2 regions of the Bacillus mexicanus genome follow, and region 2 is predicted to be linked to the other one. Evidence: a T-box and tRNA genes for the amino acid it is inferred to sense, from the RefSeq annotation. Region 2 holds a T-box; the other holds one or more tRNA genes.
What was found. The T-box of region 2 lies ahead of thrS (threonine--tRNA ligase). A T-box ahead of a tRNA ligase gene usually reads a tRNA of that ligase, here a tRNA-Thr.
Positions count from the first base shown of each region.

Region 1: it encodes a tRNA-Thr, which carries the amino acid that the T-box ahead of thrS (threonine--tRNA ligase) is inferred to sense. The anticodon was not compared.

Region 1 covers NZ_JBCEYV010000004.1:15,828-21,897, reverse strand. Annotated here, with positions in the region: gene cdaR (CdaA regulatory protein CdaR) at 1-1,303, opposite strand, end outside; gene cdaA (diadenylate cyclase CdaA) at 1,296-2,117, opposite strand; gene rsiW (anti-sigma-W factor RsiW) at 2,279-2,905, opposite strand; gene sigW (RNA polymerase sigma factor SigW) at 2,919-3,482, opposite strand; tRNA gene AAGG74_RS19425 (tRNA-Gln) at 3,710-3,781, opposite strand; tRNA gene AAGG74_RS19420 (tRNA-Tyr) at 3,786-3,870, opposite strand; tRNA gene AAGG74_RS19415 (tRNA-Thr) at 3,891-3,963, opposite strand; tRNA gene AAGG74_RS19410 (tRNA-Val) at 3,968-4,043, opposite strand; tRNA gene AAGG74_RS19405 (tRNA-Glu) at 4,047-4,121, opposite strand; partial or broken gene AAGG74_RS19400 (2-thiouracil desulfurase family protein) at 4,302-4,756, shown strand; gene AAGG74_RS19395 (GNAT family N-acetyltransferase) at 4,769-5,251, shown strand; gene murQ (N-acetylmuramic acid 6-phosphate etherase) at 5,356-6,070, shown strand, end outside.
Region 2 covers NZ_JBCEYV010000002.1:647,393-653,462, forward strand. Annotated here, with positions in the region: gene AAGG74_RS12925 (site-2 protease family protein) at 1-42, opposite strand, end outside; gene thmT (2-hydroxymuconate tautomerase) at 151-339, shown strand; gene AAGG74_RS12935 (MarR family transcriptional regulator) at 380-799, opposite strand; gene thrS (threonine--tRNA ligase) at 920-2,836, opposite strand; T-box leader at 2,887-3,109, opposite strand; T-box leader at 3,140-3,362, opposite strand; T-box leader at 3,393-3,622, opposite strand; gene AAGG74_RS12945 (YwgA family protein) at 3,736-4,236, opposite strand; gene AAGG74_RS12950 (HD domain-containing protein) at 4,272-5,573, opposite strand; gene AAGG74_RS12955 (YuzB family protein) at 5,738-5,959, opposite strand.

The DNA.
Region 1 (6,070 bases), on a different contig from region 2:
TCGTTTGCTTATCTGTGTCATCCTGTTTCCCTGATGTATTGCCACTATCATTAGTATCGCTTTTTTTAGACGTCAGCTTAATTCTGGCGTTCTTTTGAGCCAAGGACCAGGTTACATTTTGAGGTCCATTCACTTCAAGCTTTACGCTATGCTCCCCGTCATTTAAATCTGAAACATTCACATACAAATCAATATCTGATTTCTTGAGTTTATTTATATTTGCGGGAGAGCCTTTAGCCGTCACGTCTAACGCTTGCGATGCAGGATCTAAAAATTCAATGTTTTGCGAGCTGCTCAATCCTACAGTCTTGATCGTCACATTCTCAAACTTCTGATCCGCTTCACTATCTACTTCTATATGCAAAGTTACCTTTGACGGCGAGATTTTTTTAACGCCGTCAGGAAGCGGAATATCCGCCTCGATATCGGAATCCTTGTTGATTTTGCTTAAATCTAAGCTGACACCGTCAATAAATTCAAGAGAATCCAACACATCCTGCGAGCCGTAAACCGTTACCTCACTGGGGTTGGATTCAATATTCGCTATGCTGACACCGTCAGGTAGGCTTCCCGTCCGTTCAACTTTAAAGGGCAGTTTTTTACTCGGGCTTGTCACTGGAACGGTAATCTTGATGACAGAGGGCTCCACATCGACAGGAAGCGCATTTCCATCTTTATCATAGACAGTCACTTTCGCTTCCTTTTCGATCGTTTCATCTGCATTTTCCAAGTTCACTGAGGCTTTCACAAGAGAAATACGATCAATTACATTTTTAGATCCTATAATCTGCACATGTTTCGGACTGACAATCGGCTGCTCTGGAGAATAGCCTTTTTTCATCTTGCTTTTATTGTAGTACTCCACTTCTACAGGAAAACTTTTCATCGTCCGTTCCTGAATGGTCACTGTCGTAACAGAAGGATTAATTGAGATTGTCAGCCCATCCGACACGTTTTTAGCCTTAAGCTCGACTTTATGTGTGCCGGTTTTTAAATTTTCCATATCAGCATATATTTCGAAATTTTTGGTCTGCCTAGCCTTTTTCACGGCGCTTGTCGAGCCTTTTATCGTAACATTAACCGTTTGCGGAACACCTGTTACAACGTAATTTTCATCATCATAATACGCTTTAACCGGAATATCAGTCAGTGTTGCTTCATCAGTCGTTGATGTCGGAAAGAAAGATTCACCCGGTTTTTTCGGGGTTGGTGCCTGATTGCTATTAACCGCCACATAAAGCAAGAGCGCGAAAAGCAGCGCAATAATTTTCACAGCCCAGCGGTTGTTTAAGAATTTATCCATTTTTCTTACCCCTCCAATACCAGCGGTTAGAAGAAGTGTCTTTGGTGTTTTTCTTAAACTCGGCTTCAAGCATTTCTTTCAACGCTTCTTCCGTCAGTTCTCTGTGAAGATCGCCATTCCTCGCCACACTGACGCCGCCGGTCTCTTCAGACACAATAATTGTCATACTGTCTGTTACTTCACTGATCCCGACAGCTGCTCTGTGCCGCGTGCCCAGTTCTTTTGAAATGAACGGGCTTTCAGAAAGCGGCAAATAACACGCAGCGGCGGCGATCTCATTATCCTTCATGATCACCGCACCATCATGAAGCGGGGTGTTTGGGATAAAAATATTGATCAAAAGCTCTGAACTGACTTTGGCATTCAAAGGGATGCCAGTCTCAATATAATCTCCCATTCCGGTATCCCGTTCTATGGTCAGCAGGGCACCTATACGTCGTTTCGCCATATAATTGATTGATTTCGTGATGGCTTCAATCGTTTTCTGCTGCGCTTCCTCTACAGGTGTGCCGCTCCTTGAAAAGAAGCGCCCGCGGCCAAGCTGTTCAAGCGCTCTTCTCAGCTCAGGCTGAAAAATAATTATAATTGCTAAAAATCCCCATGTTATCGCTTGGTCCATCAGCCATTGAAGCGTACTGAGGCCCAAATATTGGCTGGCCATACGGACAAGCACGATCACGACAATTCCTTTTAACAGCTGAACCGCTTTCGTGCCGCGTATCACCATAATCAATTTATATATCACATACCAAACAAGGAGAATATCAACGGCATTGCCGAGGTACTGCAAAAAAGGGATATCCTCAAAAGCCATTTCCTCGTCCTCCAAGAATTCAGTCATTTCGTATTTTGTGTTTAACGTGTTACGCATATGTACTTTACATAGCGAGCCCATTATACCACATTTCGATTTGGCAAGTGAAATGTGCCACCCCTCTCTGCCCATAAAAAAAAAGAGCAAAGCGGCTGTTCGCTTTACTCTTTTTCATCCGAGTGTAATACCTTGACGACACTTTTACCCGCAGACTTCATCTTGTACCATGTCCAGTCGAATAATTGATTGATTTCTTCAATCTGACCGGTGACTTGTCCAGCAGAGGCCATATACTTTTCGCCGTTTACAACGGTTACATCCCCGTCTATTTTGCCTTTAATGATCAGCTTTCCGTTTTTAACAGTCACATCGCCTTTGACCGTCTCACCTTCCGGCACAGTCACGATGTGGTTTTGCACCACAAGATTCGGCTGCTTAGATACGCTGAAGTTTTGGTCATTATGCCAGCTGTTAAAAAAACCTCCGCCCATCAAAATGATGAATACCGCAGCAGCTGCGATAACAGGATGGGTTCTGAACCATCTTTTCACAGAGGCTCTTTTCTTCTCCTTCGGCAATTTCGCCATGACATTAGCGGTAAAATCCGCGGGGGCTTCAACATGCGATGTGCTCCGGACGAGCGCGATCGATTTTTCCATCTCGTAAAAATGCTTTCGGCATTTCTCGCATGTCTCCAGATGTTCATTTAATATCTGTTCATCTTTTGGAAGGATATCTCCATCAAGATGCATATGCATAAGCTGCACAATTTGTTCAGGACAGCTCATTTCATCACCCCACTTAAAGATCTCTTAATTGTTTTCTAAGAGCCTCTCTGCCCCTATGGATACGTGTTTTCACAGTTCCCACAGGAATGTTCAAGATCTCGCCGATTTCAATTAATGAGAGTTCGTCGATATACTTTAATACGATGACTGTTCTGTATTTGTCAGGAAGCTTTAAAATTTTCTGCTGAATCGTGTTCGAGAGTTCCAGGGACACTACTTCATCTTCTGGCAAAACTCCATCTGCGGCAATTTGCGAATACATGGTCAGACCTTCTGTACCAGCCACCTTTGCATCGAGGTAATAATCCGGCTTCTTTTTGCGAATACGGTCAATTGTTAAATTGGTCGCGATTCGATAAAGCCAAGTTGAAAATTTCCGGTTAATATCAAAACTGTCGATATTAACGTACGCTCTGATAAAAGCCTCTTGTGCAATGTCTTCCGCCTCATGCACATTGCCAAGCATACGGTAGCAAAGCTGATAAATTTTATCCTTGTAAATATCTACGATGTCCGCAAATGCATCTTGGTCGCCTTTTTTGACTTGTTTAATTCTTTTTTTAATCATTATTTCCATATTTATCTAACCTCTGCCTTCACCGGTCTGTATGTATACGAGCTTCGTTTCAAAAGGTTTCAATTTTTTATAAAATAAGTTTAACAAATTTTTGGCAGGGTGTAGATGGTAATTCGTGAATAAACTACCTTAACATATTTTTAAAATTATTATACAGACTGAACAGTTAGAAGTTGAAATTATTTTAAAATAGAAAAAAGACACCTTTTGGTCAAAGGTGTCTGTGACTGGGCTAGCTGGATTCGAACCAACGCATGACGGAGTCAAAGTCCGTTGCCTTACCGCTTGGCTATAGCCCAATAATGGTGGAGGGGGGCAGATTCGAACTGCCGAACCCTGAGGGAGCGGATTTACAGTCCGCCGCGTTTAGCCACTTCGCTACCCCTCCATATTCATGTGAGAAAACAGTGCCGGCAAGAGGACTTGAACCCCCAACCTACTGATTACAAGTCAGTTGCTCTACCAATTGAGCTACACCGGCAAGATGGTGGAGGATGACGGGCTCGAACCGCCGACCCTCTGCTTGTAAGGCAGATGCTCTCCCAGCTGAGCTAATCCTCCAAATGGTGACCCGTACGGGATTCGAACCCGTGTTACCGCCGTGAAAGGGCGGTGTCTTAACCGCTTGACCAACGGGCCGTTTGTGTTCTCGTCGAGCTGACAAAAGTTATTATATACAGGTTAATGCATGTTTGTAAAGAGAAAAATTAATTTTTTTATTTTCAAACTTTTTAACTCCTTTTTTAACTGAAAAAGCCTTCCGCCATTCCTCATTTATTTTATGATAGAGACAAGCAAAGCATGAGAGGGGAAACCACTATGATTCTAGTCAGTTCTTGCCTTGGGGGCATTGAATGCAGATATAACGGCTCACATGCAGCATCAGAGAAAATCAGAAAACTTGTCGATCAAAAGAAAGCAGTCATGGCATGTCCTGAGCTCCTCGGCGGCTTCTCAACTCCCCGTGAACCTGCTGAAATCATCGGAGGCACCGGTGAGGATGTTCTTAATGGGACCGCAAAAATCGTGACAGCTTCCGGTGAAGATGTAACCAAATTATATATGGAAGGCGCATCTAAAACATTAGCTTACGCAAAAGAAATCAATGCCTCTGCCATCATATTAAAAGAAAACAGCCCATCATGCGGAAGCGGTTTTATCTATAATGGCACATTTACCGGAAAAAAACCCCCGGCAGCGGAGTAACTGCCGCTCTGTTAAAACAAGCAGGCTACCGCGTTATTTCCGAAAATCAGCTAGACGATATATTGTAAGGAGGTCTCCACATGACTCTAGACATTTCTTTATCCTTCTATAAGCCCGAACACTTATCAGAGCTTGAATCATTCAAGCTAAATAATGATGACAAACGCTTTACCTCTCTCCCCAAAGAGGTGCTGACTCAGGCCCTGAGCATACGGGACCGGTATCCGGTTGTCATCTTAAACGACAATCTGCCAATCGGTTTTTTCATTTTACATACATCAAAAGAAACGCTTGAGCCCTATTCTAACAATCCATTTGCCTTACTGCTAAGTTCTCTTTCTTTAAATGCTGTTCATCAAGGAAAAGGCTATGCGAAAAAAGCAATGCTTCTGCTTCCCTCTTTTGTGAGCGGTTATTTTCCATGGTGCGATGAAATGATTCTGGCCGTCAACCATCTGAACACTCGCGCAAAGCACCTTTATATGAAATGCGGGTTCATTGATAAAGGCAGGAGAAGAATCGGACCGCTTGGAGAACAGCTAGTTCTTCATTATTTCTTATAGACGTATTGAAATAAAATTTCAATACTATAAAAACATAGTTGAAATATCACAACAGAAATGAATATACTAAATATTGAATATACGATGAAGCAGGGGGCATCCTCATGTCAAAACCATTAGACCTTCACCGTCTTACAACGGAATCCCGCAATAGCCAAACAACCGACATTCACAAGGCAAACACTCTCGGTATCCTCAAAATGATCAACAACGAAGATTTGAAAGTCGCTGCTGCCGTACAGCAGGTTCTCCCCGACATTCAAACAGCTGTAGACTGCGCGTACGACTCGTTTCAAAATGGAGGCCGGCTCATCTACATAGGCGCCGGTACAAGCGGAAGACTCGGTGTCATGGATGCCGTCGAATGTCCTCCCACCTATAGCGTAAGCCGAGACCAGGTCATCGGAATCATGGCTGGCGGCCCCAAAGCATTTTTGCAGGCGACCGAAGGAATTGAAGATAGTGAAGAAGCAGGAGCTGAGGATTTAAAAAACATACACCTCACTTCTAACGACACTGTCCTCGCCGTCGCGGCAAGCGGCCGCACACCATATGCGGCAGGCGCCCTAACATATGCCCGCAAAGCCGGAGCACACACCATCGCCCTTACCAGTAATAAAAATTCCGCCATCAGCAAGAATGCCGATCACAGCATTGAGGTTGTCGTTGGACCTGAAGCTATTACAGGATCAACACGTATGAAAGCGGCAACCGCTCATAAAATGATTCTAAACATGATATCTACCGCTGTAATGGTCAAAATCGGCAAGGTTTACGAAAACTTGATGGTAGACGTCAACGTCAGTAATAACAAACTAA
Region 2 (6,070 bases):
GTATGGCATTAAAGATAACGGATAATATAAAAAACGGTCCAAATGAAATATCCCTCTTTCTAAAAATGCAAGAATTTACTTTATTCAGTATACTATAAGAAGCCTCTTTTTCTAAAGAGAGGAAACGAGATAAAGGAGGATTGGGCACCCATGCCATACGTAACCGTCAAAATGCTTGAAGGCCGTACAGACGAGCAAAAGCGCAACCTTGTCGAGAAAGTAACAGAAGCCGTAAAGGAAACAACCGGTGCTTCTGAAGAAAAAATTGTTGTGTTTATAGAAGAAATGAGAAAAGACCATTACGCCGTCGCAGGCAAACGCCTGAGCGATATGGAGTAACCTCTAAAGCCGGCGCTTCGCGCACCGGCTTTTTTAACTCCTATTGGGTCAGCTTCTCAATAATCACAAGCAACGACTTTTTCTCTTCGGCTGTCAAACGTTCAAACATGCCGTCAATCAGCTGCTGGCGGTTGTCGATCATTTGTTCAGCCGCTCTCCGGCCCGATTCAGAAAGCGCAATCCATACAGTGCGGCGGTCATCGTTATTTCTGGATCTCTTAATAAACCCCTCCTGCTCTAAATGATTCAGAGCGGTGGTTGTGGCAGAGGGAGAAAGTGTGACCTCCTTCAGAATATCCTTTATGGTGCAGTTGCCATGCCTGTATATGATCCGCAGAATAAATCCTCTTATATTATTCACGCGTTTCGGAACGGTTTCTTCATCTAATTGCTTCGTGCTTTTCAAATATTTTGTCAGTGCGTGATCCAGCAAATTTGCTTCCAGTTTGTCATGGTCCATGTCAATTTCCCCATTTCAAGATGCAATTCATAACATACGAACGATATGATTTACTTATTATTTTACTGATTCCTGATGGGGAAAGTCAAAAAAGCAAAATGAGAATTCACAGCTTTTTTCCTAGATATTTCGATATTTCACCTGTTTGACAAGTTTATTTTTAAAAGCCTGAAAAAGAACGTGTTCATTCTGCTGGTCTCCAAATTGACGGACATTTACCGCGCCTTCCTGCTCTTCACGATCTCCAAGCACTAGCACGTAAGGGACTTTCTGCACCTGCGACTCTCTGACTTTGTAGCCGAGCTTCTCATTGCGCTCATCAATGTCTGCCCTTATTCCCAGCTGTTTCAGCTCTGCCTGCACCTTTCTGCAATAGGCCAAGTGAACATGTGAAACCGGTATGATTTGAACCTGGACCGGTGCGAGCCAGACTGGGAAAGCTCCGCCGAAATGCTCGATCAAAATGCCGAAGAAACGGTCGATTGAGCCGAATACCGCTCTGTGGATGACAACAGGACGAACCTTCTCATTGTGTTCATTGATATAAGTTAAATCAAATTTTTCAGGCATTTGAAAATCAAGCTGAATTGTCGCGCATTGATGGCTCCGTTTCAAGGCATCTTTTATGTGAAAATCAATTTTCGGCCCGTAAAACGCTCCATCGCCTTCATTCACCTCATAAGGCAGGCCAAGCTCCTTAAGAACGTGTGCCAAGGCACGTTCGGACACTTCCCAAAGGCTGTCATCGCCTAATGAGTCATCAGGACGAGTCGAAAGCTCAACTGAATAGTCGAATCCGAATGTACGATATACCTCATCAATCAGCCGGATCGCTTCTTTGATCTCACTCTCAATCTGATCCTCCCGAACGAAGATATGGGCGTCATCCTGGCAGAACGTCCGGACGCGAAGCATTCCGTTTAAAGCGCCGCTGTATTCGTGGCGATGCACCTGTCCGAACTCCGCCATCCGAATCGGCAGATCCCGATAAGAATACAGACTGTTTTTAAAGATGAGCATATGGCCGGGACAATTCATCGGCTTCATTGCGAATCTTGTATCATCAACTTCTGAAAAATACATATTGTCGCGATAATGATCCCAGTGGCCTGACTGCTCCCATAACCGCTGATTCATCATAAACGGCGTACGCACCTCATCGTAGCCGGCCTTTGTTTGCAGCTCACGCGAGAAGCGTTCCAGCTCATTGCGGACAATCTGCCCTTTCGGCAAATAAAACGGCATCCCCGGCGCTTCCTCAGAAAACATAAACAGCTCTAATTGTTTGCCCAGCTTGCGGTGGTCTCGTTTTGCCGCTTCTTCCAGCATATGAAGATGTGCATCGAGATTTTTTTTCTTTTGAAACGCAACCCCGTACACCCGCTGCAGGACTTCATTTTCGCTGTTTCCGCGCCAATACGCGCCCGATACTCTTGTCAGTTTGAACGCTTTGATCCTTCCTGTAGAAGGAAGATGCGGCCCGCGGCACAGGTCAACGAATTCTCCCTGCTGGTACAGCGTGATAGCCTCCCCGCGCGGTATATCGTTCAAAATCTCCAGCTTAAACGGTTCGCCTTTTTCAGCAAACAGCGCTTTTGCCTCTTCGTAAGAAACCTCAATTCGCTTGATTTCCAGATTCTCAGCTGTAATGTTCTTCATTTCTTTTTCGATGGCCTCTAAGTCTCCTGATGTCAAGCTTTGCTCCAGCTTCATGTCATAGTAGAAGCCGTCTTCTATCACAGGCCCCACCCCCAATGACACTTCGCCGTAAAGCCGTTTCACCGCTTGAGCCAGCACGTGCGCCGTTGTGTGGCGAAGCACCTGTAAGCCTTCTTGTGAATCAAGTGTGACAATCGAAAGCTCGGCATCCTCCTCCAGCCTGAAGCTGAGATCAACGAGCCTGCCGTTGACCCGTCCCGCAGCCGCCTTCTTTTCCAGACTGGAGCTGATAGCACCAGCCGCTTCCTTAATTGTGACGCCTTTCCGATATTCTTTTATTTGTCCGTCTGGAAGCTGAATGTGTACATAGTTACTCATTTTAAACACTCCTTCATTATTTTTGTATAAAAAAACACACCCATCCCTCTAAAAGGGACGAGTGTGTGATTAACCCGTGGTTCCACCCAAATTCCCGACAAACGCTATGTTTATCGGCTTGGTGCTGTAACGCAGCATAGACGGCATTGGATACTGTAGTTCCCCAATGCTGCTCCAAGGCGGTAAATGATCGTCCTAAGCTGGGAAGCTCCCACCTTTTCTTCCCTCTCTGAAAACCGTAACGATCATTCATATCCTTTTCTTCGCATGTATTCAAATATAAAAAAACACACCCATCCCTCTAAAAGGGACGAGTGTGTGATTAACCCGTGGTTCCACCCAAATTCCCGACAAACGCTATGTTTATCGGCTCGGTGCTGTAACGCAGCATAGACGGCATTGGATATTGTAGTTCCCCAATGCTGCTCCAAGGCGGTAAATGATCGTCCTAAGCTGGGAAGCTCTCACCTTTTCTTCCCTCTCTGAAAACCGTAACGATCATTCATGTCCTTTTCATCGCATGTATTCAAATACAAAAAAACACATCCATCCCTGTAAAAGGGACGAATGTGTTTATCATCCGTGGTTCCACCCAAATTCCCGATCAACACACATGGTGTATCGGCTTTAAGGTGCTGTAACGCAGCATAACGGTATCAGATACTTCTATTTCCCCGATACGGCTCAAAGGCGGTAAGCTGCTTTCCCTGCGTTAGGAAGATCTCAGCTGTTCTTCCCTCTCTGGAAACCGTAAAAAGCATCTCATGTCCTTATCAGTGCCTATATACATTACTTATTGTTTGATCATTTCATATATCTTACAATATATTTTTTTAAACAGCAATCTTATTTTGTAAAAAAAAAGCAAAAGAAACCGATCATTTCTTTTGCTTGCATCATTAACAAATCTGCTTCAGTTCCTCTATGTATTGAAGCGCTTCGTCATATTCTTCATTTGTATATTTTTGCTTACTTTTAATCGTGAAGACTTTTTCTTTCTTTTCCTCAGCCTCAAGTCCATCAAAGTAAAGGATCGTGGAAACCAACTCTAAAAACCGAGATGAACGGCTGTTTACATTGTCGATATACCCTTTGATATCCGGCATATCCAGATCAGCATGGTCTAAAAACGCGGAGCCTGTCTCAGTCAGCGAATAACGGTATTGAAAGTAGCCGCCCTTTTTTTCCTTCACCTCATGCAGAAATCCAAGGTTGCACAGCTCTTCAATCTGGAGCGTCAGTTCCTCTGAATACGGTCCGTAAAAGTGAAAATCATATTTCTCATAGAAAGGAAACTGCATTTTTTTTGCGATATAAATCATTTTCTGCAGCTTCTTCCGCCCGATGATTTCTCCAGAATCCGAGAACACCTTCATCAGTTTTGCATGTTCTTTCAACAAATTCCCGACATCTCCTTTTTCCTTCTTTCCAGTTTCTATGTCAGTCCCAGCAGCTGCCGGATTTTCATTTTCGCTTCCGGATGTTCAGAGCTATCACAAATCAAGTCCTTCGGATAATACAGTTTGTGGTCCGTCCGCCGTTTTCCGGAAATGGACTCTACAATAGCAGATTGTCTGGACAGCTCTTTAATTTGGCCGTTTTGCGTCAAAAGGTGGATCGGCAGACGCTCCTCTTCCTCCCCCGGACGGTAAAAGTCGTACGGCAGGTCTGAAGAAGAATCGACGACCAAATAATAATTCGGATCGATTCCCGCCTCTTTGAACAATGAAGTCAGCTCAAAATAAGCCGACATTTCTTCATTCGGATTGAATTCAACGTATTGGAACAGCTGGCGGTTAATGAACCTGCGGCACAAATCGGACAAAATCTCGTCCTCTTCATCCTCCCAAGCCTGGAAATAATATAAAATAATAGATTCATCAAGCTTCACATAATCCTCCAGTATCAATTTCCCTTCAAAAATCGAATAGAAGTGAACCGGAGCGTGAGTGAAGACATAGCCTTCATCATGCAGCTGCTTCGCTCTGTGAAGAATCTTCGTTAAAATGACCTCTGCACTTCTTGTCACAGGATGGAAATACACTTGCCAGTACATTTGGTAGCGGCTCATGATATAGTCTTCGACAGCGTGCATCCCGCTTTCTTTAATAACGATCTGATCCTCACGCGGCCGCATCACCCGAAGAATCCGTTCCATATCAAAATGGCCGTAGCTGACGCCCGTATAATAAGCGTCACGCTGAAGGTAGTCCATGCGGTCTGCATCTATCTGACTCGAAATCAGGCTGACCACTTGTTTGTTTTTATAAGTTTTGGCAATGACTTCAGCAACATCCTGCGGGAAACTCGGACTCACTTTTCTAAGCACCTGATTGACCTCTGTGTCCCCCAAAATAATATCTCTTGTAAATTCTTCATGGTCAAGATGAAAAACTTTTTCAAATGAATGCGAAAACGGCCCGTGCCCGAGATCATGAAGCAGCGCCGCGGCCAAACAGAGTTCGCGCTCACTGTCATCCCATTCAGGGCGGCCTTTAAAGACGTCATCAACCATTCTCCTGACAATTTCATAGACACCGAGAGAATGATTAAACCGGCTGTGCTCAGCCCCGTGGAACGTCAAATACGTCGTGCCGAGCTGCTTAATTCTGCGGAGACGCTGAAATTCGCGGGTTCCGATCAAATCCCATATCAGCTTGTCCCGCACATGAACATAACGGTGCACCGGATCTTTAAACACTTTTTCTTCTGATAATTTTCCATTTGGATACGCCATCGTCATTCCCTCTTTTTTTTAGCCGTGTTTCTATTATATCGACTCTATTCTTTGAAAACATCCTTGAATTTGCCCGGCGATTTGTTCCATCTTTACGAAAAAGACATAATGTGAAGCAAAAAAGCCTGACCTGAGGGCCAAGGCTATGAAAAAATAAGTTTTGACTATTTAATTTTCTTTTTTACTTTGTCAATCAGCTCATCCTCTGTCGGAGCTGACAGCGGGCGATTGTTTACAAAAGCAAATGATTTTTTTCGTCCGGGCCCGCAATAAGATTGGCACCCTACCTCAATCTTTGCATCCGGGTCCACTTCTTTTAAACGCGGCAGCAATGTTTTGATATTAGTGGCTTGGCAATCATCACACACTCGAAATTCATTAGCCATGACGTACGCTTCCCTTCATTTCTATGTTCATCTATGTGCATAACCTAAAATCGCTTTTCAAAAAAATCACATCACATGTCATTTTACAAGGATTCAACTGTTCCTGCAAGC